DNA from 4 places in the Arthrobacter sp. AOP36-C1-22 genome. Region 3 is predicted to be linked to each of the others. Evidence: riboswitches for the same ligand, from Rfam matches in the RefSeq annotation. Region 3 holds a riboswitch; each other region holds the start of a gene.

Region 1 (7,287 bases), on a different contig from region 3:
TACCGTCGCGTCATCGAGGGCGCCTGCTTCACGCAGGGTCGCTTCGAGGCGGTTCAGCGGGTCCTCGCCGCCGTCACGACGTTCATCGTCCAGGCTGCGGTAACGGCCCGGGTCATCGGAGGTGGAGTGCGGTCCGCGGCGGTAGGTCATGGCCTCCACCATGGCCGGACCGTTGCCTGCCCTGCCGTGTTCGACGGCGGCACGTACGGCGCGGACCACGGCGACGACGTCGTTGCCGTCGACCTGGATCGAGGGGATCGCGTAGCCGGCCCCGCGCGCGGCAACGGAGCCGCCGGCGACCTGGCGTTCGGTGGGAACCGAGATGGCCCAGCCGTTGTTCTGCGTGAAGAAGACCACCGGGGCCTTGTAGACCGAGGCGAAGTTCATGGCCTCGTGGACGTCGCCCTGCGAACTGGCGCCATCACCGAAGTAGGTGAGCGCGACGTTGCCGGTGCCATCGACGGTCTGTCCGTGGGCCCAGCCCACGGCGTGCAGCACCGAACCGGCGACGACGGCCTGGATGGGTGCCACATGGGTTTCGGCGGGGTTCCACAGGCCACCATGCCAGGAGGCCTTATGGGTGGACATGTACTCGACCATGTCGACCCCGGCGGCCAGGGCGACGCCCATTTCGCGGTAGGTGGGGAAGGCGAAGTCGCGGGCGAAGTCCAGCGCGTAGGCGCTGCCCACCTGGGCTGCTTCCTGGCCCAGTTCCGGGGCGTAACCGGGCAGGATGCCCTGTCGCTGCCAGGCGATGGCGGCGACATCGAGCTGCCGCGTGCGCACCATGAGGGAATACAGCTTCAGTAGTTCATCGGTGCCGAGCTCGTCGGCGTGCGGCTCGAGCCGGGGTGCATCGGTCATGTTCGACTCCCTGGGGGTGTGGTTCGGTGGACTTGCTCCGACCGTAATGACCCGGAAGTTCATGCGCAATACGCCGATGGTTGGACCAACAATCTGCGCAGAGTGTCTATAGTTAAGAATGATCAACTGTGCACATTGTATAGCTAGGAGGGGTTAGTGAAGATCGACGAATTGGACGCCAGGATCCTGGAGGAGTTCTCCTCGGACCCACGGATGTCGGTCCTGGAGGCCTCCCGGACCCTGGGGGTCGCCCGGGCCACGGTGCAGTCGCGGCTGGATAAGCTCACCCGTGAAGAGGTGGTCACCGGCTGGGGACCGCACCTTTCGGCCGAGGGGCTCGGATACCCGGTGCGCGCCTACTGTTCCCTGGTGATCCACCAGGATGCCGGTCACGACGGTGTGGCCGCCGCCCTGTCCGAGGTCCCCGAGGTGCTCGAACTCCAGACCGTCTCGGGCGAGTCCGACCTGATGGCCACCATCGTGGCCACGTCCAACGACGACCTGCAACGGGTCCTGGACGCGATCATTGCCACCCGGACCGTGCTGCGCAGTTCCTCGCTGGTGGTGCTGAACTCGCCCATCGCCCTACGCATGCTGCCGTTGGCCCGCGCCGCCGCCCAACGGGGCTGAGCCCTGAGGGGCCGGTGGCGGCTTAGGCCACCGGCCGCTCCAGCCCCAGATGCCCGCGCAGGGTGTCGGTCGAGTATTCGGTGCGGTAGAGCCCCCGACGTTGCAACACCGGCACCACCCGGTCCACGAACTCCTCCAGGGAGTCAGGCAGCATCGGCGGCATCAGGTTGAAGCCATCGGCGGCCCCCGAAACGAACCAACGTTCGATGGAGTCGGCCACCTGCTCCGGGGTCCCCACCATCGTGCAATGGCCGCCTCCTGCGGCCAACCGGCCCAGCAGTTGCCGCACCGTGGGACGTTCGGCCTCCACGATGCGCAGGATCGTGGCGTACCTGCCCTGCGGGCCGGTGAATTCACTCGCCGGTGGCAGGGTCGGAACCGGTGCGTCGAGGTCCCAGTCGCGGCAATCCTGCCCGATGAACATCCCCAGCTGGGCCAGCGACTGTTCGGTGGGCAGCAGGGCGTCCACCTCGGCCTGCCCGGCCAGCGCCTCGGCCTCGGTGGACCCCAGGAAGGTGACCAGGCCGGGCATGATCGCGACCTTGGACGGGTCCCTGCCTTCGGCGGCAATGCGCCGCTTCAGGTCCGCGTAGTAGTCCTGTCCACTGGCCAGATCGTAGGCCACCGCATAGATGCCCTCGGCATGGCGTGCCGCCAGCTGGCGGCCGGACTCGGAGGCCCCCGCCTGGAACAGGACCGGCCGGCCCTGCGGGCCCCGGGGCACGTTCAGCGGCCCGTCGACGCTGAAATGCTCGCCGTCGTGGTTGATGGGTCTGACTTTCTCGGGATCGGCGAAAAGCCCTTCCCTGTCGGCCAACACGGCGTCGTCGGCCCAGGAATCCCATAGTCCCAGCGCGACGTCGATGAACTCGGCCGCCCGGGCATAACGCTCGGGGCTGGCCGGCATGGCATCCATTGAGTGGTTGCGTGCCTCGGCGTCGAACATCGAGGTCACCACGTTCCACCCGATGCGCCCGGCGCTGATGTGGTCCAGCGACGCGAGCATCCGTGCCGCGTGGTACGGGGTGTAGAAGGTGGTGGAGACGGTGGAGATCAGCCCGATGCGGCTGGTGTTCCGTGCCATGGCGGCCAGGGCCGTCAACGGTTCGAAGAACCACCGTGGACCCACTGACGGATTCCCTGCCGAATGCCCATCGGCGAAGAACACCGCGTCGAACAGGCCGGTCTCGGCGGTCCGGGCCAGCCGTTCGTAATGCTCGATGTCCCCCAGCTGTTCGACCGCTGAGCCCGGGTGGCGCCAGGCGGCCTGGTGGTGCCCGCAGGCGTTGAGGAAGGCGTTGAAATGTAGTTGGCGTGGTGCTGTGTCGCTGCTGTGTGCGCTCATTATTAGTTCATCACCAGTCCGCCGTCGACCACCAGGTTCTGTCCGGTGACCGCACGGGCCCAGGGGGAGGCGAAGAACAGGATGGCGTCGGCGAATTCGGCGGGGGTGGTCACCTTGCGCAACGGGGTGGAGGAGGCGATGAAGTCGAAGACCTCCTCGGGGGTGGCGGCGCTGGCATCGGTGGTCCGCAGCAGGCCGCCGGAGACCATGTTCACCGAGACCTCGTGTTGGCCCAGATCGGCGGCGAGTGTGCGGGTCAGCGCCAACAGGGCGGCCTTGGAGGCGGTGTAGTCGTGGTACGGGACCACCGGGTTTTGGAAGAGGTTGGTGCCGATGTTGATGATCCGCCCGAAGCCGTGTTCGCGCATCCCCGGCAGGGCGGCCTGGGAGGTGTTCAGGGCGCCGCGGACACTGCCGGAGAACTGGGTGGTGAACTCCTCCCACCCAATGTCTGCGGCCGAGGAGCGGGCCTCGCCGTTGAAGGAGAAATCGGCCAACGCGTTGTTCACCACGGTGGTCACGGGGGAACCGAAATGGGCCTGGGCGGTCTCGAGCATGGTGGCGACCTGTGCCGGATCGGTGACATCCGCCTGGACGGCCAGGGCGCGGTCGGGCCCCAGGGTGGAGGCGAGCTCCTGAGCGGCCTGGGCGGATTGGCGGTAGTTGATGATGACGCGGGCGCCTTGCCCGGCGAAGGCCGTCACGATGTGACGGCCCAAACCGCGGGCGCCTCCGGTGACGAGGACAAGCTGGTCGGAGAGGTTCATCTGGTCTCACTTTCATGGCTGCCGAGGGCAGGGGGTGGTGGAAATGGCGAGGGGGCCCCGGAGGCGGAGTCGCCCGGGGAGAGTAAGGAATGGCGCGGCAAGCACTGTGGGCAGCATCGTTCACGTGCTGTCCTGCCCGACGGCGGAGAGCAGGCTTCGGGCAGGATTCTTGGTTGCGGTGCAGCTGGTGGGCAGACGCTAAACGCCTGGCCGGGCGGGTCCTCGACAAGCCGCCGGACGCCAGGGCGGACGCAACCTGGACAAGCTGGTACCGGGCAGTGGGGCAGCGGTCCGGCAGGACCTTCCAAAATGGGGGTCTAGGTGGAGAAACACCTGCAACATCCCTTCGCTAGTTCGAACTAGATCAGGTTCAACGGGTGTTCTCTCAGCCAGGAAATCGTGGCACCCCGTGTCACTGCACCACAGCCTACACACGTGACGTGGCGATTCGACAACTTCGTGTCCCCGTGTACAGTCTGTGCTGAACACGGGAGTCCGGTGAGCCGGGCTGAGAGGAAGCTGATCAAGCTTCGACCGTCGAACCTGATCTGGGTCATGCCAGCGCAGGGAGGCAAAACTCTGAATCCCGTGCCCTGTTCACTCAACGGAAGGGGCACGACAGTGCACTCGACAACGCCGCCATCCACCACGCCAGTACCGGCGCGGGGACGCTTTTCCTTCGACCTCAAGGACCTGGTGCTCATCGTGGTCCTGGGGGTCGTCTTCGGGTTCCTCTACTGGGCCCTGGTCCAGGCATCGGCCGGGCTGACCCTGCTGATGGGCCCGTTCGGGGACCTCTCCTCGCATCTACTCTTCGGCGGGTGGCTGATCGTCGCCCCGATCGCCGTCGCCATCATCAGACGCCCCGGCGCCGGGATCCTGGCCGAGGTCATCGCCGGCGGGGTGGAAGTCGTTTTCCTCGGTTCAACGGCGGGGCCGATGCTCTTCCTCGTGGCCGCCATTCAGGGTCTGGGCAGCGAACTGCCCTTCGCCCTGCGCCGCTACCGGTCCTTCAGCTGGGGCGTGTACGCCTGCTCGGGGCTGCTCGGGGCCGGGCTGGCCTTCGCCGTCTCGGCCTTCCGCTTCGGATGGTACGGGCAGGACTTCTTCGTCATCCGGCTCGTCGTCCAACTGCTGTCCGGTCTCATCCTCGGCGGGCTGCTGGCCCGCCGGACGGTCAACGCCCTGGCGAAGACCGGCGTGGTGGACAACTACGCCATCGGACGCGATCTGCCCACCACCGGGGGAGCATGAAACCGGTGGGCGCGGCGGTGATCGCGCTTCAGGAGGCCACGGTGCACTACCCCCGGCGGGCGGCACCGGTGCTGCAGGAGGTGTCGCTGGGCCTGGACGCCGGGGAGCAGGTCATCATCCTGGGCCCCTCGGGGGCCGGGAAATCCACGTTGCTGGCGCTGATGACCGGGGTCATCCCGCATTCGGTGGCGGCCCGCACCACCGGCCGGGTCCTCGTGGCCGGCCAGGACACCGCCCACAGCAGTGTTGCCGAGCTCTCCCGGACCGTGGGCGTCCTGGCCCAGGACCCCGAATCGGCGATGTGCATGCCCGATGTGGACCGGGAGATCGCCCTTCCGCTGGAAAACCATGCGGTGGCCCCACCCCGGATCGACGCCCTGATCGACGCGGCGCTGGAACACATCAACGGAACCGGGCTGCGAGGCAGATCCACCCGGCAGCTCTCCGGCGGTGAAGGCCAACGGGTGGCCCTGGCGGCCAGCCTGGTCGCGGAGCCCCCGGTGCTGTTGCTCGACGAACCCACCTCGATGCTCGACGCCGAGGGCATCTCCTCGGTGCGCCGGGCCATCGACCGGGCCGTGGAAACGCGCGGCCCCGCCGTCGTGCTGGTGGAACACCGCATCGACGAGTACGCGGGAACCGACGGCGTCGCGGGGCTCCCTGCCCGGGCCATCGTGCTCGATGCCGCAGGAACCCTGCTGGCGGACGGCCCCACGCCGACCGTGCTGGAGCAGTGGTCCAGACGGTTGGTGGCTGCGGGGTGCTGGACACCGCTGGACACCGAACTGCAGGCGGCCTTCGGCACCGGGGGAGGGCTGGCCTGCCCGATCATCCGGGACCGACTGCTCGGGTGGGCGCAGGACCGGCCCACGGTTCCGGCACCGGCCCGCGGCGGGGTCGTCCTATCCGCGCAGGGGCTCTCGGTCACCCGGGCCCCGGCATCGGCCAGGAAACGCCGGCGCGACCCGGAAACCATCACCGCCCAGCTGGAAGGCATCGACCTGGAACTGCATTCCGGGGAGATCACGGCCCTGCTGGGCGCCAACGGGACGGGCAAGAGCAGCCTGCTGCTGTCCCTGGCCGGGCTGCTGGCACCGCTGTCCGGCACGGTGACGGGGGACCGCCCCGGGATGGTGTTCCAGAACCCCGAACACCAGTTCGTGGCCTCCACGGTCCGCGAGGAGATCGGCCATGGCCTGCCCGCGGTCATCAATGGTCGTCCCGCCGACGAGCGGATCGAGGCCCTGCTGGCCGAACACCGGCTGACCCATCTGGCGGAGGCCAACCCCTTCCGGCTCTCGGGCGGGGAAAAGCGCCGGCTCAGCGTCGCGGCCATGCTCGCCCATTCGCGCGCCACCCTGCTGGCCGACGAACCGGGCTTCGGGTTGGACCGAAAGGCCACGATCTCGATGATGGCAGCCTTCCGGGACGCCGCGGCCGAGGGGCAGTCGATCCTGTTTTCCAGCCATGATCTGCGCAGCGTCGCCACCCTGGCCCATCGGGGGATCGTCATCGCCGGGGGCACAATCATCGCCGAGGGGCCGATCTTCGAGGTGCTGGGCGACCGGGGGGTGCTGTCCCGGGCCGGGATCGTGCTGCCCCCGTTGCTGGACTGGCTGGTGGAGGTCGAGGACCGCCCTGAGGCGATCAGGGCCATCCTGGACGGGCTGGATCGGGAAGTCTCCCCGGTGCCCGGGATGCAGGTGCAGTCGTGAGCGCGGGCCCCCTGCCCTGGGTGAACACGGCCACGCCGTTGGGGCGGCGCAACCCCACGATGAAGCTCGCCGTGTTGTTCGTGGTCTCCTTCGCACTGCTGTTCGTCTTCGATCCGCTGACCCCCGCCCTGCTGTATCCGTTGGCGCTGGCCGCCGTGCTGATCTGGGGCCGGCCCTCACCCCGGATGCTGCTGCTGGCCCATATCCCGTTCCTGGGGTTCGCCCTCGGGATGCTCATGATCAACGCCATCACCCGGCCGGGGGAGGAACTGTTCACGGTCCTGGGCCTGCAGGCCAGCGTCGAAGGGGTGACCCTGGGTGCCTCCCTGGCGTTGCGCACCTTCGTCCTGGGGGTGCTGTCGATCGGTTTCGTCTTCTCCACCGACGCCGTGGCCCTGACCGACAGCCTGCATCAGCAGGCCCGGCTGGGCCCACGGCTCTGTCATGCGATCCTGGCCGGGTACCAGATGCTCCAGGACATGCCCGGCACCTGGCAGACCATCCGGCAAGCCCAGTCGGTGCGGGCCCCCGCACCGGCCCCGGGGGTGCGCCGGCCCGGGATCCGGGAGTTCGGCCACGCTGCCTTCTCCCTGCTGGTGGTCTCGCTGCGCCGGGGGGAGCGCATGGCCCAATCCATGGAGTCCCGCGGCCTGGGGTTGGCTCCGAGAACCGTCTGGAAGCCCATCCGGGTCGAACGAGCCGACTGGATCAT
Region 2 (7,287 bases), on a different contig from region 3:
GCCGATGTCACCGCCGACACCCTCGCCGGGGAACCGATCACCGCCCGGCTGACCGAGGCTCCGGGAAACGGTGCGGCCATCGGCGGGCTGAAGGTCACCACCGAGAACGCCTGGTTCGCCGCCCGCCCCTCGGGCACCGAGGATGTCTACAAGATCTATGCCGAGTCCTTCACCGGAGACGATCACCTGCATCAGGTCCAACGGGAGGCGAAGGCCCTGGTCGACGCGATCATCGGTTCGGCCTCTTGACCGTCGAAATGATGAAAACCACTCGTTTGCGGAGATTTTGACAACCCCTTCCGTTACAATGCCATAACTTCGCTCCATCCCTTGTCCCACAAGGGATGCACTTGACCAACGGGTCGGTGTAAGCCCGGTCAAAGGCTGGTTTTCGGCTGCAGGCGAACATCCTCTTGTTAGCGTTAAGGCTGAAAGCCAATTACTCGCCCTTTCATCTCGACCCGTGGGACACCGCCGTTGAAGGCACCCGCGGGATTTGCTGTCGGGGCGGGTCGCCGAAAAATCGGTCTGCCTCCACCCGGACCCAGGCCGTGGACGGGAAAACGTGAACACTACTGACACAGGGCAACCTGCGCTACGCGTCTCGAATGCGTACAAGGTCTTCGGCCGTCGGGGCAACGAGGCCGTCAAACTCCTGAAGAACGGAAAAACCCGCCAGGAGGTCGCTTCCTTGGGAACGGCCGCCGTCATCGACGCGAGCTTCGACGTCAAGCCCGGCGAGATCTTCGTCGTCATGGGCCTGTCGGGCTCGGGCAAGTCGACGCTGATCCGCATGCTCAACGGGCTCTGGCCCATGACCAGCGGCTCGGTGGTCGTCGGTGACACCGATATCGCCAAGGTCTCGGCCAAGAAGTTGCGCCAGGTCCGCCAGAAGCACATCTCCATGGTCTTCCAGCACTTCGCCCTGCTGCCCCACCGCACCGTGATGCAGAACGCAGCCTACGCGCTGGAGATCCAGGGCATCTCGAAGCAGGAGCGCACCACCCGGGCCCAGAAGATCCTGGACGTCGTGGGACTCAAGGGGTGGGGCGATAAATACCCCAGCGAACTCTCCGGCGGCATGCAGCAGCGTGTGGGCCTGGCCCGCGCCCTGGCCTCCGAAACCGACATCCTGCTGATGGACGAGGCCTTCTCGGCACTCGACCCGCTGATCCGTCGCGATATGCAGGAGCAGTTGGCCTCACTGCAGGCCGAACTCGGCAAGACGATCGTCTTCATCACCCACGACCTGAACGAGGCCATGTTCCTCGGGGACCGGATCGCGGTCATGCGCGACGGGGAGATCGTCCAGATCGGCACCCCCGACGACATCCTCACCCGCCCGGCGAACGACTACGTCTCAGCCTTCGTGCGCGACGTCGACAGGACCCGGGTGCTCACCGCCGGAACGGTCATGGAGACCCCGCGTTCCGTCGTCAACCTCTCCGGTGGTGCCCGCAATGCGTTGCGGACCATGCGCGAACTGCAGACCTCGGCCGCCTTCGTGCTGGACCGGCAGCGCAAGCTGCTCGGAGCCGTCCGCGACCGCGAGGTGATGGGCCTGCTCGAACGCGGAGGTACCGACCTGGAAGAAATCATCACCGTCGGCAATGACCCGGTCACCGCCGAGACGGCGCTGAACGACCTGTTCGGCCGCTCCGTGGAGTCGCCGGTACCCCTGCCGGTCGTCGACGACGAGGGCCGGCTCATCGGCGCCATCGCCCGCGCCACCCTCCTCTCCGCGCTGGGCAACGTCCCCTCGACCACCAGCAGCGTCCCGGTGGTCGCCGCCGACCAGCCGGAAGACACCGATGCCCCCGCGGCTGCATCCGACGACGAAGGAGGTGCCCTCTAAATGACCGATCAGCTATTCCGCATTCCCGTCGGCCACTGGGGCGAAGTGGTCCTCAACTGGTTCATCGCCAACCTCGGCGGGCTCTTCAACCTCATCAAGTCCTTCTTCCAGAACTGGTACGACGGGCTGGCGTGGATCCTCACCGCTCCGCCGTTCTGGGTCGTCATCCTCGTGCTGGCCCTGCTGGCCTGGCTCCTGCGCAGTTGGAAGATGGCCATCGGTACGGTCATCGGACTGCTGTTGATCTACGGGATGAACCAGTGGGAGCACTCGATGGAGACCCTGTCGCTGGTCCTGGTGGCCAGCATCGTCGCGGTGATCATCAGTGTTCCGCTGGGCATCCTCACCGCCAAATCCAAGATCGTTTCGGCGGTCGTCAAGCCGATCCTGGACTTCCTGCAAACCATGCCTGCCTTCGTCTACCTGGTCCCGGCGATCCTGCTGTTGGGGATCGGCGTCGTTCCCGGAATCGTGGCCACGATCGTGTTCGGCATGGCGCCGGGCACCCGCTTCACCGAATTGGGGATCCGCAGCGTCGATACCGAGGTCGTCGAGGCCGGCCAGGCCTTCGGCGCCTCCCCGGGACGCATCCTGCGCCAGATCCAGATCCCGCTGGCGCTGCCGACCATCATGGCCGGCATCAACCAGGTCATCATGCTCTCCCTGTCCATGGTGGTCATCGCCGGCATGGTCGGCGCCGGTGGTCTCGGCAAGGATGTCTACGCCTCCCTGACGACCCTGAACACTCCCCTGGGTGTCGAATCAGGTCTGTCGGTGGTCATTCTGGCCATCTTCCTGGACCGCATCACCGCCTCCCTGGGCCAATCCAACGTGCCGGCGAAAAACGGCTAACGACCCTACGCCCCGCTGGCGGGGCGCGAAGAAAGGAAATGAACAATGCAAAGGAAATTCGCATCAATGATGGGGATCGCCGCCACGGCGGCCCTCGCGCTGACCGCCTGCGGCAGCGGCGACACCGGAAGCAGCGAATCCGAGGTCCCCGACTCGCCTGAGAACGGCGACCAGGCCGCGCTGAACATCGGCGTCATGGCCGGCTGGGACGAAGGCGTGGCCGTGTCCAACCTCTGGAAGCAGATCCTGGACAAGAAGGGCTACGACGTCGAACTCACCGACGCCGATGCCGGCCCGGTCTTCGCCGGTGTCGCCTCCGGTGACCTGGACCTGACCATGGACGTCTGGATGCCGCTGACGCACAAGAAGTACTTGAAGAAGTACGGCGACGACATGACCAAGCTGGGCACCTGGTACGACGATGCCAAGCTGACCATCGCGGTCAACGAAGACGCCCCGATCGATTCGCTCGAGGACCTGGCGGCCAATGCCGACAAGTTCGGCAACACGATCTATGGCATCGACCCGGGCGCCGGGCTGACCGACACCACCGAAAAGGCGGCCATCCCGGACTACGGCCTGGAGAAGATGGACTTCAAGACCTCCTCCACCCCGGCCATGCTGGCCCAGCTGAAGAAGGCCACGGACGCCGATGAGGACATCGTCGTCACCCTGTGGCGCCCGCACTGGGCCTACGACGAGTTCCCGATCAAGGATCTGAAGGATCCCAAGGGTGCCATGGGCGACGCGGAAACCATCACCTCCTACGGCAACGCCGACTTCGCCGACACCTACCCGGGACTGACCGAGTGGTTGAACGACTTCACGATCGACGATGACCACCTGTTCTCCCTGGAGAACGCCATGTTCAACGACACGGACACCGATGACTACGGACCGATCGTCGACAAGTGGATCTCCGAGAACCAGGACTACGTGGATTCGCTGACCGAGAAGTAGCCACGATCCATCGGCAGGTGCCATGGCACCGACCGTAGCGAAGGGCCCGGACCGCATTGAATGCGGTCCGGGCCCTTCGTCTGTCGGGGCACTCGGCCGGGCGGATCAGCCGATCGAACGCATGATCTTCCGCTTGGCCCAGCCGAAGGGCGGGTAGACGGCCCGCAACGTATCGAGCATCGCGGTCTTGGACAGCACCGGACGTTGCTGGCTGAAGGTATCGAACCCGAATTTGCCGTGGTAGTTCCCCGTCCCCGAGGCCCCCACCCCGCCGAAGGGCAGCGCGGGGACCGCCAGGTGCATGCTGCACACATTATGGGCGATCGCCCCGGCCCGCACCTGGTCCTCGAAGGAGGTGTGCAGGCGCGGGCGTTCGCTGAACAGGTAGGCGGCCAGCGGTGAGGGGCGGGAGTTGATGAACCGCACCGCATCATCGAAGCGGTCGACCTGGATGATCGGCAGGATCGGACCGAAAATCTCCTCCGTCATCACCGGGGCCGCCGGGTCGACGTCAGCCAGGACCGTGGGGGCGATGTACCTCGCCTCCGCGTCGCTGGTCCCCCCGGCCACCACCCGTCCCTGCCCCAGATAGGATTCCAGACGTTCGAAGTGCGAGGCGTTGATGATCCGTCCATAGTCCTTGCTGCCCGAGGGGTCCTTCCCATAGAACGCGCCGATGGCCTTGGGCAGCTGCTTTTCCAGTTCGGCCGCCGCCGTGGCCCCGACCGCCAGGACGTAGTCCGGGGCGACACAGGTCTGTCCGGCATTCATGAACTTCCCGTGGGCCAACCGCCGGGCGATGGCGGGGAAGTTCCCGTCGGCGACCACCGCCGGACTCTTCCCGCCCAGTTCCAGGGTCACCGGGGTCAGCGTTTCCGCCGCGGCCCGGGCCACGATCTTCCCGACCCGTTCGCCTCCGGTGTAGAAGATGTGGTCGAAGTCCATCTCCAGAAGTTCGCTCGTCGTCTCCGCGGCCCCCTCCAGGACCGCGACAGCGCGCCGATCCAGGTACTGCGGGATGAGGGCGGCCATGACCGCCGAGGTGGCCGGAGCCAGTTCGGAGGGTTTGAGGATCACCGTGTTCCCTGCCGCCAGGGCACCGACCAGCGGGCCGAGCAGCAACAGGACCGGATAGTTCCAGGGGGCGATCACCAGGACCATGCCCAACGGACGCGCCTGGACGCGGGCCGACGCCGGTTGCAGCGACAGCGGGACCTTCACCGCCTCATCCGCCATCCAGTCGCCCAGGTGCAACAGGGCATGATCGATTTCGGCCTTCACCCGATCCAGTTCGGTCAGCCGGGATTCGGCCGCCGGTTTACCCAGATCCGTCATCAACGCGTCACATAGGGTCTGTTCTTGATCCTGGATCAGCCGTTCGAGTGCCTTGAGCTGGGCGCTGCGGAACCTGCGGGGGTGGGCCAGCCGGGAGTCGGCGGCATCACGCAGCCGGCGGGCCGCGGTGGCCGGGAGTTCGGCGTCGGGGCCCGCCGGCACGACGGGCGCGGAAACTGCTGGGGGACGGGAACGTCGGTTCATGGCCATGGGTACGACACTAACGTGGACACCGCCGGCGGGGCAGCCGGTGGGTTTGCCGCCCCCAGTGGGGGACTGTAGGCTCACGATCACTGACACGGGGTGTCCGCCACCGGCGCGGACTGAGAGCACACCCGGCAAGAACCTGATCTAGTTCGTACTAGCGGAGGGATGTCGCCCATGCACCAACATGCGCCCACCTTGGCCCATTCACCCACCGACTGCTTTGTTGAGGCGGTGCTCGCATGAGCGCGCCGGTTCCCGGAAGCGGGATCTACCTCGTCGCCAACTCCACCAGCACGGCCGGACGGCCCTTGGCCACCATCGTGGCCGAGGCCGTCGCCGCGGGGGTCGGGACCATCCAGCTGCGCTGCAAGGACCTGTCCGCCCGCGAATTCCTGGCCGAGGCGGCCGCCTGCGCCGAACACACCGCGGGCCGGGCCCTGCTGCTGCTCAACGACCGGGTGGACGTCTACCTGGCGGCCCGTGCGGCAGGGATCCGCGTGGACGGGGTCCATATCGGCCAGAAGGACCTGCCCGCCGAACTCGTCCGGTCCCTCATCGGACCCGATGCCGTGCTGGGGCTCAGCGCCAGCACCGAGGACCACTTCGCGGCAGTAGCGGAACTGCCGGCAGGCACCATCGACTATCTGGGCACCGGGGCCGTCCGGGCCACGCCCACCAAGAAGGACCACCCGACCCCGCTGGGGTTCCCCGGCCTGGCCTCGTTGATCTCCCGGGCCCCGCTGCCCTGCGTGGCGATCGGCGGGCTGGGCTCCGGCGACGCCGCGGACGCGCACACCGCCGGGGCCATCGGCATGGCCGTCGTGCGGGCCATCTGCTCCGCCGCCGAACCCCGGGACTCTGCTGCCGCCCTGGTTCAGCAATGGACCCGGGCAGCACGAACGGAGACCGCATGAGCGCCCCGAACACCCCCAACATCCTGTCCATCGCCGGGGCCGACCCCTCCGGCGGGGCCGGGATCCAGGCCGACCTGAAATCGATTGCCGCCTGCGGTGGCTACGGGATGGCGGCGATCACCGCACTGACCGCCCAGAACACCCGGGGGGTCACCGGGGTCCATACCCCTCCGGCGGAATTCCTCACCCGGCAACTTGAGACGGTCGCCGCCGATATCCGGATCGATGCGGTGAAGATCGGCATGCTGGCCTCCGCCGAGGTCATCGAAGCCACCACCGCCTGGCTGGGTACCCGCCCGGGCACCACCGTCGTGGTGGACCCGGTGCTGATCTCCACGTCCGGGGACCGCTTATTGGAGCACGACGCCGAGGAGGCCCTGCGTCGGCTGCTCCCGTGGGCCGATGTCCTGACCCCGAACACCGCGGAATTGGCGGCACTGCTCGAGGAGCCGGTCTGCACCCGGTGGGACGACGTCCTGGACCAGGCAGCCCGGCTCGCGAGGCGGTATTCTGTCCTGGTCCTGGCCAAGGGCGGCCACCTCACCGGCAGCCGGTGCCCGGATGCCCTCGTGGGCCCCGACGGCGTCATGGCTGCCGTGGAGGGTGACCGCATCGACACCCCGAACACCCATGGGACCGGGTGCTCGCTCTCCGCGGCGCTGGCTACCCTGTGGGCCCGCTGCGGGGACTGGGGGGATGCCCTGCGGCTGGCCCGCGGGTGGCTTGAAGGCGCCCTGCACCGTGCCGATGAACTCGAGGTCGGCGAAGGACATGGTCCGGTGAATCATTTCGGGGCGCTCTGGGACGGTGCGGCGATCCCGACGACGGGGGCCTTGCTGGGCACCTGGTGGAACGATCTGGCACCGCTGCGTTCGGGGATCGACGATCTGCCGTTCATCCGTGCGCTGCGGGACGGGACCCTGCCCTCGGAGGACTTCCACTTCTATCTGGCCCAGGATTCCTTGTACCTGCGGACCTACTCCCGGGTCCTCTCCCGTGCCGCCGAGTTGGCGCCGAACCGCGAAGAGCAGCAGTTCTGGGCTTCCGGGGCCGTCGGCGCCCTCGAGGAGGAGGCGAATCTACATCTGCACCGGCTCGGAGATGCCCCCGATCCGGAACCCAGCCCCACCACCTCGGCCTACCTGAACCACCTGGTGGCCTCCG
Region 3 (7,287 bases):
GAGCTCACGCAGCCGGAGAGTGTCCACTGGGTCGACGGGAGCCAAGGGGAGGTCGACCGCCTCACTGGCGAGCTGGTCGACGCCGGGACTCTCGTACGACTGGATGAGGCGAAGTTCCCCAATTCCTTCGCCGCCTTCTCGGACCCCAAGGATGTGGCCCGGGTCGAAGAGCGGACCTTCATCTGTTCCCAGGACGAGCAGGATGCGGGGTTCACCAACAACTGGATGGACCCGCAGGAGATGAAGTCGATCCTCAATGACCGCTTCAGCGGTTCGATGCGGGGACGGACCATGTATGTCATCCCCTTCGTCATGGGTCCCCTTGATGCCGAGCACCCGCAATTCGGCGTGGAGATCACCGACTCCGCCTATGTGGTGGCCTCGATGCGGGTCATGGCACGCATCGGTGATGACGTGCTGGCCAAGATGGAAGCCACCGATGCCTTCTTCGTCCCGGCCGTGCACTCCGTCGGAGCCCCGCTGGCAGCCGGAGAGGCCGATGTCGCCTGGCCGTGCAACCCGGAGAAGTGGATCGTGCACTTCCCCGAGGAGCGGGCCATCTGGTCCTACGGCTCCGGGTACGGCGGCAACGCCCTGCTGGGCAAGAAGTGCTTTTCGCTGCGTATCGCCTCGGTCATGGGGCGGGACGAGGGGTGGCTGGCCGAGCATATGCTCATCCTCAAGCTCACCAGCCCCGAGGGCAGGAGCTACAACGTGGCGGGGGCATTCCCCTCCGCCTGCGGCAAGACGAACCTCGCCCTGCTGGAGCCGAGCATCGAAGGCTGGACCGCCGAGACCCTGGGCGATGACATCAACTGGATGCGCATCGGCAAGGAAGGCGAATTGCGCGGGGTCAATCCCGAATACGGGCTGTTCGGCGTCGCACCGGGGACCGGGTGGAGCACCAACCCCAACGCCATGCGCGCGATCACCAAGGGCAACTCCATCTTCACCAACGTCGCATTGACCGATGACGGCGGGGTCTGGTGGGAAGGGATGACCGACGAGGTGCCCGAGCACCTGACCGATTGGCTCGGCAACGACTGGACCCCGGGCTCCGGGACGAAGGCGGCGCACCCGAACTCGCGGTTCTGCACCCCGATCGACCAGCTCGACATGCTCTCGAAGGAGTTCTACAACCCCGAGGGCGTGGAGATCCACGCCATCCTCTTCGGTGGACGGCGCAAGACCACCATTCCCCTGGTGACCGAGGCCAGCTCGTGGACCAATGGCGTCTTCATGGGCTCCACGCTCTCCTCGGAGACCACGGCGGCCGCGGCCGGTGCCGTGGGCCGGGTGCGTCGGGACCCGATGGCGATGCTGCCCTTCATCGGGTACGACGCCGGTGACTACCTCAAGCACTGGGACTCCATTGAATCCAAGGCCGATCCGGCGCGTTTGCCGCGGATCTTCCTGGTCAACTGGTTCCGCCGCACCCCCGAGGGCGGATTCGCCTGGCCCGGGTTCAGCGACAACTCCCGCGTGCTGAAGTGGATCGTCGAGCGCATCGAAGGCACTGCGGACGCCCAGGAGACGCCGATCGGCATGGTGCCCACCGGCGACTCGATGGATCTCAGCGGCCTGGACTCGTTCACCGCCGAGGACCTCGAGGTGGCCGTGACGGTCGACCCGGAGGAGTGGAAGCGCGAACTGGCGGATATCGAGGAGTGGTACGCCAAATTCGGGCCCTCCCTGCCGCAGTCCCTGCAGGATGAGCTGGACGGGCTGAAGCAGCGCCTGGGCGCCTAGCCGGTTCCACCGCGAGGAGCATCAGGGGCGGGAACGTCCAGCGGACCATCAAGGATGGCCCGCTGGACGTTCCCGCCCCATATCCCTCAGCGGGACCGCCCGGTGGCGCGGAGGCACACGCTGGGCCGATAGGCGATAGTTCACCTAGCAGGCTGGCATGATGGACACATGATCCTCGCACGTTTGATCCTCGGGCTCCTGAGCTTGTCGCCGATGACCGGCTACGACCTGAAGAAGCATTTCGACTCGAGCATCAACCACTTCTGGAATGCCGATAAGGCACAGATCTACCGCACCCTGGCCCAACTGGTGGACCAGGGCCTGGCCACGGTCCGGACCGTTCCGCAGGAGAACTACCCGGCGCGCCAGGAGCACCACATCACCGAGGCGGGGCGGGCGGCTTTGCAGGACTGGCTGACCGGAACGCTGGACCGGCAGCCCGCCCGTGAGCCCTTCCTGGGCCGGATCTTCTTCTCCGGGGAGCTCGAGCGCCACGAGGTCCTGGAACTGCTTGCGGCACGTCGCACCGAGGACGAGGACCTGCAGCGGTCCTACCGGGCCCTGCGCGCGGAATTGGACGAGGCCGCCCTGGCCGACCGACGCGGCTACCTGATGGCCGCCACGCTGGACCACGGCATCGCCCACGTCGGTGCCGAACTGAACTGGCTCGACTCCGTCGAAGGGAATCTGCCATGAACGAAAAGCCCACGGTGCCTCCCTCCGTCGGGGAACGCCCCGATCCGGCCGGCTACCCGGAGATCCACCCCCCGGTGCGTCCCCGCACGGACGGCAAACCAGCCCAGACGCTGGTCTTTCTCCATGGCGGCAACGTGGCCAACTGGATGTGGGATCCCCAGGTCAAGGCCTTCCCTGCCTATCGGATCTTCACCCCGCATCTGCCCGGGTTCGGCGGCCGGGCCGATGAGGACTGGCGCGGGCTCGATAGCGCCGCGGATGACGTCGCGGCCTTCATCGCCGAAGAGATCGAGGACGGCCGGGTCCACCTGGTTGGCCAGTCCCTGGGCGGCGTCGTGGGCCTGCGTGTACTGGCCCGGCATCCCGAGCTCTTCGCCAGTGCCCTGTTCACCGGGGCAGGGATCCGGCCGGTGGGGGCGGGAACGCGGTTATCCACGGCGGCGCAACTGCGATTAGGGGACGCCGAATGGTTCTGGAAGGTCCAGGCCGGGGCCTTCGGGATTCCCGCGAACTCCCGCAGGCTCTACTCCGAACATGGGCTGACCCTGCGTCCGGACAACATGAAGGCGATGCTGGACGAGGTCCAGGCGGGCGGCCTGCCCGACGGGCTGGGGGACTACACCGAACGCCTGATGATGGTCGCCGGGGCCCGTGAACCGGCCCTGGTGCGCAAGGGATTCGCCGATGTGGCCGCGGTTCGCCGGGACACGGTCTTCCGTCTGGCCCCGGGGCTGCACCATCAATGGAGCGTCGAGGATCCGTTGTTCTTCAACGCGATGGTCCGCGCCTGGATCGAACGCGGTGAGGTCCACCCCCGGCTCGGGCGGGTTCCCGGGCTCCACCAGGCAGACCCGGATCCCGCTGGAGACTGATTGGTCTGGATCGCGGTCTCCGCAAGGCTTCGCTGCGTCAGGTGCGGACGCGCCGTATCACCTCCGGGCCGTGGACGGCTACATGACATAGTCCATATACCGACGACCGCTCCGGGCAACCGCCTGCGTTCCTGCCAGGGGAGCAGCTGCAGAAGTTGCCCGGAACGTTGGAGGCGCCCGTTGCCTCCCGTGCGGACGCCGTCGTCGTACCCGGTGGATCAGTCGGTGCCGTTGCCGACGGGGATCGTCGCCTGGAGGTAGATGCTGGACCCCGAATCCGCGAATTCACGGCTCTTCGCCTGCAAACCGGCTTCGATGTCATCGGCCAGTGCCCGTTGGCGTTCGGTTCCCCCGAACTCCTCGCGGATGTCCTGGGAGATCCGCATCGAACAGAACTTCGGCCCGCACATGGAACAGAAGTGCGCGGTCTTGGCCGGCTCCGCAGGCAGCGTCTGGTCGTGGAACCGCTGGGCCGTGGCCGGATCCAGACCCAGGGCGAACTGGTCGTTCCAGCGGAACTCGAAGCGCGCGGCCGACAGGGCATCGTCGCGGGCCGTCGCCCCGGGATGCCCCTTGGCCACATCGGCGGCATGCGCGGCGATCTTATAGGTGATCACCCCGGTCTTCACGTCGTCCTTATCCGGCAGCCCCAGATGCTCCTTCGGGGTCACATAGCAGAGCATCGCCGTGCCGTAACGGGCGATCTCGGTGGCCCCGATGGCGCTGGTGATGTGGTCGTAGCCGGGGGCCGTATCGGTCACCAGCGGACCCAGGGTGTAGAACGGCGCCCCGTCGCAGAGCTCCTGCTGACGCTCGACGTTCTCGCGGACCAGATGCAGCGGGATATGTCCGGGTCCTTCCACCATCACCTGCACGTCGAACTGCCAGGCCCTGCGGGTCAACTCGGCCAGGGTATCGAGCTCAGCGAACTGGGCGGCGTCGTTGGCATCGGCCAGGGAGCCGGGGCGCAGCCCGTCACCGAGGGAGAAGGCGACGTCGTAGCGGGCGAAAATGGCGCAGAGCTCGTCGTAATGGGTGTAGAGGAAGTTCTCCTGGTGGTGGGCCAGGCACCACCCGGCCATGATCGATCCACCGCGGGAGACGATGCCGGTGACCCGGTCGGCGCTCAAGGGCACATGGCGCAGCAGCACCCCGGCATGAATGGTCATGTAGTCCACGCCCTGTTCGCATTGCTCGATGACGGTGTCGCGGAAGATCTCCCAGGTCAGTTTCGATGCATCCCCATCGACCTTCTCCAGCGCCTGGTAGATCGGCACGGTGCCGATGGGCACCGGGGAATTGCGGATCAGCCATTCGCGGGTGGTGTGGATGTCATCGCCGGTGGACAGGTCCATCACCGTATCGGCGCCCCATTGGGTGGCCCAGGTGAGCTTGTCGACCTCCTGGGCGATCGAGGAGGTGATGGCCGAGTTGCCGATGTTGGCGTTGATCTTGACCAGGAAGGCCTTGCCGATGATCATCGGCTCGGATTCGGGATGGTTGATGTTCACCGGGATGATCGCCCGTCCGGCGGCGACTTCGCGGCGGACCAATTCGACGTCGCAGTTCTCGCGCAGCGCCACATAGCGCATCTCGTCGGTGAGGGTGCCCTGTCGGGCGTAATGCATCTGCGTGACGGTACGCCCCTGGTGCGAGCGCCTCGGTACCGGGGTCGTGCCGCTCCATTCTGCCGAGGCGGCCCCGCGACGCACGGCGGACCGGCCGTCGTCGTGCAGGGTGCGTTGGCGACCGGCGTATTCGGCGGTGTCACCCCGGGCGGTGATCCATCGGGTGCGCGGACGCGGGAGGCCGACGGTCGGTTCGGAGCCCGGACCGGCGGTCCGATACGCCAGATGGGGCTCGTTGGCGCTGCCGTCGGGGGAATCCGCCAGGCAGATCGCGGTGACCGGGACCCGCAGGCCGTGTTCCGGATCCTCGATCCACTGCAACCGGTGCTGTGGGTGCTGTTCCCACGCGGTGGCGGACGGGGTGGTGGGTTTTACTGTGGAATCGCTCATTTGAGCCCTCAACTTCCTACGCCGGCATGACCCGGACAGGTTCGACGGTCGCGAGCGGTGGCAGCTCGATCTCAGCCCCTCCTGGGGCACCCGTGTGGACGTTGCGAGCGTAACGGAGCGGCCCGCGATCTGGCTAATCCAGTTCGCGGGCCGCTCCGGTGTGGCGCCCCTCCGGGGCAGCGGGCTCGTGCCTAGGCGGCAAGCCAGAGGTCGGGACCGAAGACCTCGTAGTGGATGTTCCGCGGGGCCACGCCGGCGGCGATGGCCTGGCTGCGCACCGCACGCATGAATGGCAGCGGACCGCAGAGGTACATCCGGGCATCCTCGGGCAGCTCGACGCCGGTCAGGTTCATGAACCCCTCGACGGCCTGCAGGTCCGCGGTGGTGCCGGTGGTGTCCTCGAGCCACAGGCGCATCTCGACGTTGGGCAGCTGCTCCACGGCGGCGAGCATCTGGTCCTTCAGCGCCCAGTTCGATTCCATGGCCTCGGCGTGGAGCACCAGCACCTGGCGGTCCGACCCGGTGGAGACCAGCGACTGCAGGGCCGAGGCGCTCGGGGTGCACCCGATGCCGGCGGTGGCGATGATGATCGGCCCGCCCTCCATGTCCAGGGTGATGTCACCGTAGGGGTTGGACAGTTCCACGACGTCGCCGACCTCGAGATTGCGGTGCATGAAGGGGGAGACCTCCCCGCCTTCATCCAGCTTGGTGGTCAACACCCGCTCGGTGGTGGATTCGACGTTGTCGGAGAGGGAGTACTGGCGGCACTGGCGCAGCCCGTCGGCCAGCGGCACGCGGATGCTCACGAACTGGCCGGGCTTGGCCACCGTGACGGCGGTGTCATCGGCCGGCTCGAAGCGGAACGTCATGCAATCCTGGCCGGAAGCCTCCGTGGAGGTGACCTTCCATGGGGCGTAGATCCGGTCGTTGGCCTGTTCGGCGTAGAGGCCCTTTTCGATCTTGACCAGGGCGTCGGCCATCAGCCAGTAGACCTCGGACCAGGCGGCGACGACCTCTTCGGTGGCTGCTTCGCCCAGATCCTCGGCGATGGCCGCGAACAGGTGGTCGAAGACGATCTGGTACTGGTCGGGCTGGATGCCCAGCGACGTGTGCTTATGGGCGATGCGGGACAGCACTGATTCGGGCAGCGATTCGGGGTGTTCGATCAGGTGGGAGGCGAAGGCGGCAATGCTGCCGGCCAGGGCCTGTTGCTGGGCTCCGTTCTTCTGGTTGGCGCGACTGAACAAGCCGTCCAGGAGTTCAGGACGTGCCGCAAACATCCCGGCATAGAACTTCTTGGTGATCTCACCGATCCGTTCGCCAATCACGGGAAGTGTCGCCTGGACGACGGGGCGGGACGTTTCTGAGAGCATCGAATCTCCTCGAGGTCGAATTACTTGCGTCTGATCCGCAAGTATTATGATACATTTCTACACCTTGTAGAAAACTGGGGCAAATCGGCTATCGCGAGATGGGAAAAGGAAGGGGGACCAGCGCCGGGGAGGACGCCAGATCGCGGATCGACCAGTGGTCCAGCTCCTGGTAGAAGGCCTCCTGGGCGCGCGCCAGGGCTGTGCGGAGCCGGCAACCGGCGATCAATGGGCAGGCGGCCGTGCCGTCGTCGGTGGTGCACTGGGCGAGATCGCCCTGCCCCTCGAGGCTGCGCAGCAACGTGCCGGCGCCGAGGGACAGCCCCGATTCGTTGATCTGCACGCCACCGGTGCGCCCGCGTTTGACGTCGATGTGTTTCAACTGGCCGAGCTTGTGCACGGCCTTGGAGACCTGGTTGTAGGGGATGTCGATCGCCTCGGCGATCTCCCGGGTCCTCAGCAGGGGATCGGACCGGGCGGCGAGCAGCATCAGGATGCGCAGGCACACATCGGAAAAGGCGTTGATCTTCATGATGTCGACGCCCGGTCCCCACGGATCAGGCCCAGATCCTCAAATCAGCT
Region 4 (7,287 bases), on a different contig from region 3:
ACCCCGATCTCCCGGGATCGGGCCCTGGGCACCGAACTGGCGGCCCTGCTCGAAGCCGTCGGCTAGGACCGGCTAGCCCCAGACGAGGTTCCAGGCGCCGGTGAGCAGGGCGGCGGCCGTGGCCACCGCCCCCAGGGACAGGCCTCCGGCCACCAGGGCCCCGTCCCGCCAGGAGAAGGTGGCGGTCCGCGCCCAGGTGCGGCGGGTCCCGCCGAAGCCCTTGGCCTCCATCGTGACCGCCAGCCGCGAGGCGCGGCGGATGGCCTGGACCATCAGCCCCAGGCTCTGCCCCGCATTGGCCCGCAGACGCTGCACGAATCCTCCTTGGGCGCCCACGCCCCGGGCCCGGCGGGCCATGCCCAACGTCACCCATTCCTCGGCCAGCAGCCCGATCAGGCGCATCCCGGCCAAGGCACCCAACACGAAACGGTGCGGAAGCCTGGCTTGTTGGGCCAGGGCATTGGCCAGATCGGTGGGGTCGGTGCTCGAGAGGACGATGACCGCGGGAACCGCTACCGCGAAGATCCGCAGTCCGGTGGCCACCCCGGAGACCAGGGACCCCTCGCTGATCGTGGCCACCCCCAGGTCCAGCAGGACCGCGCCGGCATCGTTGCCGACCAGCGCGGTGCCCCAGGCGGCAAACAGCGCCGCCACCAGTAAAGGCCACGCCCGCAGGAGGAAGCGTCCCGGGGCGATCCCCCCGAGCCGGAGCAGCAGCAGGCTGGCCAGGACGACGATGCTGGAGGTCACCAGGTCCAGAGAGGCGATCAACGGCACCGTGGCCAGCACCACCGCAGCAAGCTTGGCCAACGGGTTGCACCGCCCGAAGAAGCTCGCCCGGGCCCCGGCATCGGGTTCCAGCCCCGGCATCCCCCCGGAGGCCCGGGCGGTGGTGGGGTCCGGGCCCTGCGGTGTGGTCCTGCCCGGTTCCCGGCAGGGGCGTCGATCGGCGACGACCTCGACCGTGGAGGCCCCCAAGGCGGCGGCGAAGCCCGCATCGTGCGTGACCGCGACGACGGCGACGCCGTCCTGGAGTTGTTCGCGCAGCAACAGCGCCAGTTCCCTCCAGGTATTGGCATCCTGGCCGAAGGTCGGTTCGTCGAGGATCAGTAGTCGGGGGCGGGCGGCGAGCACGGTGGCCACCGACAGCCGGCGCTTTTCGCCTCCCGAGAGGGTGAACGGGTTCGCCTCGGCCAGATGCCTCAGCCCCAACCGGTCCAACAGCTCATCGACCCGTCCGGTGATTTCCTCGTCGGTGTACAGCCGGGTCTTCGACCCCGGTCTGCGGGCCCGTCGTGGGCCGAAGGCCAGTTCCTCGCGCACGGTGGCGGTGACGAATTGGTGCTCGGGCTCCTGGAAGACGGTGCCGATCCGGGCGACCAGTTCCCCGGCCCGCCACCGGTAGGGCCGGTCGGCGTCCCCGGGGTCGGAGGCCCCCGCGGCGCCCTGGTCGCCGCTGAGGCCCGGCAGGGCGGCGACGCTGCCGGCCCGTTCGGGCAGCAGCCCGGCCAGGGTCAACGCCAGTGTTGATTTGCCCGCCCCGTTGGCCCCGGTGATGCACAGCGCCTGCCCGGCGTCGATCCGCAGGTCAAGACCCGATACGGCGGCAGGACCCTGGGCCGTTCTGGACACGGCCAACCCCCGTCCCCTCAACAGGCCGGCGGCCGGTGCTGCCGGCTTCAGCCGGGCCGGCAGCACGGGAGTGTGGCCGGGAACCCAGACCCCGGCGTCGATGAGCCGGTCCCGGATGGGTCCGGGGGCGAAGAGCCGGGCCGGTGTGCCCTGGTAGGCGATGCCGCCGCCGGGCTCCAGGACGATCACGCGGTCCACGGCGTCGGCCCAGGCCGCCAGCCGGTGTTCGACGATGATCATCGTCGCCCCGCTGGCGCCCACGGCGTCGATCACTGCGTCACGGACCTCCAGCACCCCCTCGGGGTCGAGGTTCGCGGTGGGTTCGTCCAGCAGGACCAGTCCCGGGCGCATGGCCAGGATCCCGGCCAGGGCCAGTCGTTGCTTCTGTCCCCCCGACAGGGAGGAGGTGGGGTGGTCCAGGGGCAGGCTGAGCCCGACGGCGTGCAGGGATTCGATGACGCGGGGCCAGATCAGTTCCGGATCCACCGAAAGGTTTTCCGCCCCGAAGGCGACGTCGTCCCCCACCCGGGCCTGGACGATCTGGGTCTCGGGGTCCTGCTGCATCAGCCCGGTCCGGCCGTGGGCGGCCGCGGCGGGTCGGCCATCGATGAGCAGTTCCCCTGCGGAGGCGTTGTCCTCATCGTCCTGCAACACCCCGGCCAGGGCATGCATGAGGGTCGATTTACCGGCCCCAGACGGGCCGACGAGCAACACCTTCTCCCCGGCGTCGATGTCCAGGTCCAGCCCCAGCACGGCGGGCTCCTCGCGTCCGGCATGCTGCCATCCCCAACCGCTGGCCCTGACCGCCGCCGCGCGGACGTCGCCGACCCCGGTGGCCGGTGAAGGGCCCCGGGCCCCGGTCGGTGCATCATGTGTCATCGGTTCAACCCAGGACCCGTTCCTGGGCGGCCTTCCGCGACGCCATCGAGGACAAGGCCCCGGTTCGCGACAGGGCCCGGGTCAGTGCCCAGGATCCCAATCCGGCGATGACCAGGCCCGAAATGGCCATGAACACCACATAGGCCAGTTTCATGCTCTCGGTGTAGTCGGGGAACCAGGAGAAGACGAAGGCGTCGTTCACTCCACCGAAGATCCCGGTCAGCAGCCCGGCGAACAGCGCCACCGGCAGCGACCAGCGGCGGTAGAGCAGCACGGCGAAGACGATTTCGGCGCCGAGGCCCTGGATGATCCCCGAGGCCCAGACCGTCCAGCCGTATTCGGAGCCCAGGAGCGAGGAAACGACCGCGGCTACCATCTCGCAGAACAGTGCGGCCCCTGGTTTGCGGATGATCAGTGCCCCCAGGACGGCGGGGAAGAGCCACATTCCGGCCAGCAGGGCGGATGAGGGCGGGAAGGCCACGAAGATGAAGTCGAAGGCGTGGTGGGTGGTGTTCCAGGCCCAGAAGATCACCCCGGAGGCCACGGCGATGACGGAGGCGACGACGATGTCCACGACGCGCCAGGTGTAACGGGCGGTCGGTGCCGCCGAGAGGGTGCTGCTCATGTGGTGTTCCTCCTTGGGTCCAAGGAGGGGAGGACCCCGCGGCGGTTCCGCGGGTCCTGAGATTCTCGACTCCCTTCGCCGGTACGAGCCGGAGCAGGTTCGAGGGTCTGCGGTGTTCCGCACTCTCAGCGTCGAAGATTCCGGCCGTGGCCGGTCGGCGACGCTCCCCTGTCGTAGGTGATTCAGTAGGGCCGAGTCTACAGCGCGTTATGCTGGGCAGGTAATCACCTACCGACGGGAGAATCGTTCGTGAACGCATTATTGAAGATCGTCGGCGCGGTCGTGTCGATCGGCGTCGGCTTCGTCGGCGGCAAGCTCGTGGACACCATCTGGTACAAGGTCACCGGAGAGAACCCCCCGAAGCCGAACGACAAGGAAGCCCAGGCCGAGGCATCGATGCGTCATGCGCTCGGGTTCGCTGTGGTCTCCGCCGTGGTGTCCGCAGTGATCCAGGTCCTGACCAACCGTGGCACGCAGCGGGCCATTGCCCGCTTCAACCACACGGCCGACGAGGTCTGATCCTCGTCAGCGGCCTTCGTCCAGGCGGCGCTGGGCCTCGGAGACCACTTCATTGAGGTCGTCGAGGACCAGCGTCTCCTGTTTGAGGTGCCGGGTCCGGTAGCCGGCACGACCGACCATATGGGCGGTCACCGGGGCGGTGAGCAGCTGGAAGAACCAGGCCAGCACCAGTATCGGCACCGCGGACCAGGCCCTGATCTGCAGGGCGACGGAGAGCAGCATCAGGAACAATCCCAGGACCTGCGGTTTCGTGGCCGCGTGCATGCGGGAGAAGAGGTCCGGGAAACGCAGCAGGCCGATGCCTGCGGCCACGGACAGCAGAGCCCCGGAGACCATGCTGATCACCACGATCCAGTCCAGGACCTGGTCCAGCGTCCCGCCCTCGGTCAGTCCAAGCACGATCATTGCCCCCTCCGATCGGTGACGTAGCGGGCGATGGTGACCGAACCGATGAAGGCCACCAGCGACCCGACGACGATGAACACGATGTGGTTCAGATGCCGGTTCACGACCATGTCCACGCAGAGTCCGCACAGGATGATGATCAACAGGACGTCCAGGGCCAGAGTCCGGTCCAGGATCGACGGGCCCCTGGCCAACCGGATCAGTGCCATGACGGCGCCAAGCGCCAGGGCGACCCCGGCGATCCAGGCAGCGACGATGATCATGGGTGCTCCTTCATCGATCGGTTCGCTCGTGCTGCGGGGTCGGGGCCTGCGGGGCCCTCGGCGTCCAGGGCCGCCAGTTCCTCCCGGCTGCCCATCATCCGGATGATCCTCGCTTCGATGGACCTGACCTGCCGCCGGAAGTCCTCGGCCTCCTGGACGGTGTTGATGTCCAGCACGTGCAGGTAAAGCGTGGAGGTCGTCCGGTCGATCTCCACGACGAAGGACCCCGGGATGAGGGTCAGCACATGCCCCAGGACCGTGGCCATGAGGTCTTCCTGGCTGCGCATGCGGATGCCGATGACCGCGTTGCGCACCTTCGGCCCGCGCCGGAGGACCACGAGCACCACCTGGATGCTCGCCCGCACGATTTCACGCAGGAACAACACCGTGAACACCAGCCCCTGCCAGGGGTTGAACCGGCCGGAGAGCTCCACGGGAGGCAGTTTGAAGGTCGTCACCACCCCCAGGGCGATGACGAACCCGAAAATCAGGTTCCCGGGGCTGAAGTCCCGCCAGAGGGCGCCCCACACCAGGACCAGCCACAACATCAGGGGAAGTTCGATCAGGAAGCGGGCACGACGCCGTCGTGCCCTGGCCCGGGCGCTGCGGGCCCCGGTGAGCAGTTCCGAGGGCCGTGCCGGACGCGGATGCCGGTGCGGGCTCATCGTCCGCCTCCCGTCTCGGAGGCGCCCAGGACGGCCTCGATGTAGGGCGTGCGTTCGAGCATCTGCTGCGAGGCCTGGTCGGCCAGGTCGAAGAGCGGCCCGGCGAAGATGGTCAGGGCCACCCCCAGGGCCACCAGCACCCCGGTGGCGAAGACCATGGTCGGGGGCAGCACGGCCGCATCCCCCCGTCCGCTCAGGCGATGTGGCTGGGTTTTGACGCCGGTCGTCCCGGTGGCGGGACGGCGGGCCTCCTCCGCGGCGATCAGCAGGATCGGGTCGGCGTCCTCGGCGTCCTCGGCGCGACGCCAGAACGCCCGGTTCCAGACCCGGGCGACGGCCAACAGGGTCAGCAGGGAGGTCACCAGGGCCCCGGCCAGCAGGACCCAGGCCAGCGGGGTCCCCAGGTCCACGCCGCCGCGCAGCAACCCGACCTTGCCCAGGAACCCGGAGAACGGCGGGATGCCGGCCAGGTTCATCGCCGGGATGAAGAACAGTACCGCCAGCACCGGTGACAGCTTGGCCAACGACCCGAGCCGGTCCACGTTCGAGGTCCCGCCCCGGCGTTCCATCAGCCCGGCGACCAGGAACAGCGAGGTCTGCACGATGATGTGGTGGGCCACGTAGTAGACGGTGGCCGCCAGGGCGACGGCGCTGCCGGTGGCGACCCCGAACATCATGTAGCCGATGTGGCTGGTCAACGTGAAGGAGAGCATGCGTTTGAAGTCGGCCTGGGCGAGGGCGCCGAGGATCCCCACGAGCATGGTCAGCAGGGCGACCACCAGCAGCGCCGTGTTCAGCCGGCCCCCTGGGAAGAGCAGGGTTTCGGTCCGGATGATCGCATAGACACCCACCTTGGTCAGCAGGCCGGCGAACACGGCCGTCACCGGCGCAGGAGCCGTCGGGTAGGAGTCGGGGAGCCAGAAGGACAGCGGGAACACCGCGGCCTTGACGCCGAAGGCGACCAGCAGCATCACATGCAGGATCTGTTGGGTTCCGGGGTCGATCTCGGCGAGCTTGCCGGCCAGATCGGCCATGTTCACGGTCCCGGTCGCGGCGTAGACCAGCCCGATCGCCAGCAGGAACAGGATCGAGGAGACCACCGAGACCACCACATAGGTGACCCCCGCACGGATCCGGGCCGTGGTCCCGCCCAGGGTCAGCAGCACGTAGGAGGCGGTCAGCAGGATTTCGAAACCGACGTAGAGGTTGAACAGGTCGCCGGCCAGAAAGGCGTTGGACACCCCGGCGACCAGGATCAGGTAGGCGGGGTGGAACACCGAGATGGGCCCGTCCTCGTCCCCGTCGGCCATGCCTTGGCCGGTGGCGTAGAGCAGCACGGTCAGGCTGACCGCCGTGGAGACCACGAGCATCAGTGCGGAGAACTCGTCGACCACCATGGAGATCCCGAACGGTGGGGCCCATCCGCCGATGACGACCGCTTGCGCCCCATGTCTCCAGGCCGATACCAGGAGCCAGGATTCCAGGGCGAGGGTCAGGCACAGGGTCCCGATCGTCGCGGTGCGCTGGGCCAGCGGGTGCCGTCGCAGCACGAAGGCCAGGGCGGCGCCCAGGATGGGCAGCAGCACCGCCAGGGGGGCGACGTCGATCGCGGCCAGGTCGTCCATCATCGGGCCTTCCTGTTGCGTCGTTTGTTGTTGGTTCCCGCACTCTCCTCGGAGGAGGCCTGCCGCAGTTCGCTGGCCAGCCGTTCCCCGGCGACCCGGGCGGCCGCCGCCCTCCGCGATTCCTCGGTGTGGCCCCCCTCCCCCTCGTCATCGATATCGGCCGGGAACTCCGAGGTCTCCAGCTCGACTTCGGAGTCCTCCTCGAAGTCGAAGGTGTCCTTGGAGGCTACCCGGCGGTCCTCGGCGTCGTCGGTGAGTTCGTCCCGGCGGGCGATGACCCAGGACCGGTAGATCATGGCCAGCAGGAACGCGGTGACCGCGAAGGTGATGACGATGGCGGTGAGGATCAGCGCCTGCGGAAGCGGGTCGGCATAGTCCTCCGCCGGGGTCCCCGCCTCGTAGAGGGGGGCGAGCCCGCTGCGCCCGCCGGCGGCCAGGATCAGCAGGTTCACCCCGTTGCCGACCAGGATGATGCCCAGCAGCACCCGGGTCAGACTGCGTTCGAGCAACAGGTAGATCCCCGCCGCGAAGAGCACGCCCATCACGATCAGCAGGGTCATGTTCACACTCATTGCCGGTCCCCCGCCCGTTGGACGACGGGCCGGCGAGGCCGGCGCACCCCGCCGGAGAGCAGTCCGCGCTTCTCGGTCTTCTCATCGATCTCCGAGCCGAGG

Evidence for each region. A riboswitch is a leader RNA that binds a small molecule or an ion and turns the genes downstream of it on or off. The one in region 3 is predicted to bind thiamine pyrophosphate.
Region 1: it holds a riboswitch for thiamine pyrophosphate, as region 3 does, so the genes downstream of both, ACT3S6_RS02085 (3-oxoacyl-ACP reductase) here and thiC (phosphomethylpyrimidine synthase ThiC) in region 3, are expected to answer to the same signal.
Region 2: it holds a riboswitch for thiamine pyrophosphate, as region 3 does, so the genes downstream of both, thiE (thiamine phosphate synthase) here and thiC (phosphomethylpyrimidine synthase ThiC) in region 3, are expected to answer to the same signal.
Region 4: it holds a riboswitch for thiamine pyrophosphate, as region 3 does, so the genes downstream of both, ACT3S6_RS10350 (ECF transporter S component) here and thiC (phosphomethylpyrimidine synthase ThiC) in region 3, are expected to answer to the same signal.

The regions. Positions count from the first base shown of each region.
Region 1 covers NZ_JBQSWW010000002.1:92,249-99,535, reverse strand. Annotated here, with positions in the region: gene ACT3S6_RS02100 (thiamine pyrophosphate-dependent enzyme) at 1-864, opposite strand, end outside; gene ACT3S6_RS02095 (Lrp/AsnC family transcriptional regulator) at 1,021-1,494, shown strand; gene ACT3S6_RS02090 (LLM class flavin-dependent oxidoreductase) at 1,517-2,839, opposite strand; gene ACT3S6_RS02085 (3-oxoacyl-ACP reductase) at 2,842-3,606, opposite strand; TPP riboswitch at 3,931-4,026, opposite strand; TPP riboswitch at 4,084-4,193, shown strand; gene ACT3S6_RS02080 (ECF transporter S component) at 4,228-4,860, shown strand; gene ACT3S6_RS02075 (ABC transporter ATP-binding protein) at 4,857-6,575, shown strand; gene ACT3S6_RS02070 (energy-coupling factor transporter transmembrane component T family protein) at 6,572-7,287, shown strand, end outside.
Region 2 covers NZ_JBQSWW010000023.1:28,483-35,769, forward strand. Annotated here, with positions in the region: gene pgm (phosphoglucomutase (alpha-D-glucose-1,6-bisphosphate-dependent)) at 1-249, shown strand, start outside; gene ACT3S6_RS12370 (quaternary amine ABC transporter ATP-binding protein) at 566-1,855, shown strand; gene ACT3S6_RS12375 (ABC transporter permease) at 1,856-2,707, shown strand; gene ACT3S6_RS12380 (glycine betaine ABC transporter substrate-binding protein) at 2,753-3,667, shown strand; gene ACT3S6_RS12385 (aldehyde dehydrogenase family protein) at 3,773-5,212, opposite strand; TPP riboswitch at 5,292-5,392, shown strand; gene thiE (thiamine phosphate synthase) at 5,449-6,123, shown strand; gene thiD (bifunctional hydroxymethylpyrimidine kinase/phosphomethylpyrimidine kinase) at 6,120-7,287, shown strand, end outside.
Region 3 covers NZ_JBQSWW010000007.1:41,973-49,259, reverse strand. Annotated here, with positions in the region: gene ACT3S6_RS05870 (phosphoenolpyruvate carboxykinase (GTP)) at 1-1,749, shown strand, start outside; gene ACT3S6_RS05865 (PadR family transcriptional regulator) at 1,918-2,445, shown strand; gene ACT3S6_RS05860 (alpha/beta fold hydrolase) at 2,442-3,317, shown strand; gene thiC (phosphomethylpyrimidine synthase ThiC) at 3,536-5,335, opposite strand; TPP riboswitch at 5,332-5,439, opposite strand; gene ACT3S6_RS05850 (globin domain-containing protein) at 5,527-6,708, opposite strand; gene ACT3S6_RS05845 (RrF2 family transcriptional regulator) at 6,797-7,237, opposite strand; gene ACT3S6_RS05840 (hypothetical protein) at 7,263-7,287, opposite strand, start outside.
Region 4 covers NZ_JBQSWW010000016.1:48,781-56,067, reverse strand. Annotated here, with positions in the region: gene ACT3S6_RS10360 (aminodeoxychorismate lyase) at 1-66, shown strand, start outside; gene ACT3S6_RS10355 (ATP-binding cassette domain-containing protein) at 73-2,511, opposite strand; gene ACT3S6_RS10350 (ECF transporter S component) at 2,516-3,136, opposite strand; TPP riboswitch at 3,190-3,316, opposite strand; gene ACT3S6_RS10345 (DUF4235 domain-containing protein) at 3,386-3,655, shown strand; gene mnhG (monovalent cation/H(+) antiporter subunit G) at 3,662-4,060, opposite strand; gene ACT3S6_RS10335 (monovalent cation/H+ antiporter complex subunit F) at 4,057-4,323, opposite strand; gene ACT3S6_RS10330 (Na+/H+ antiporter subunit E) at 4,320-4,988, opposite strand; gene ACT3S6_RS10325 (Na+/H+ antiporter subunit D) at 4,985-6,616, opposite strand; gene ACT3S6_RS10320 (Na(+)/H(+) antiporter subunit C) at 6,613-7,185, opposite strand; gene ACT3S6_RS10315 (Na+/H+ antiporter subunit A) at 7,182-7,287, opposite strand, start outside.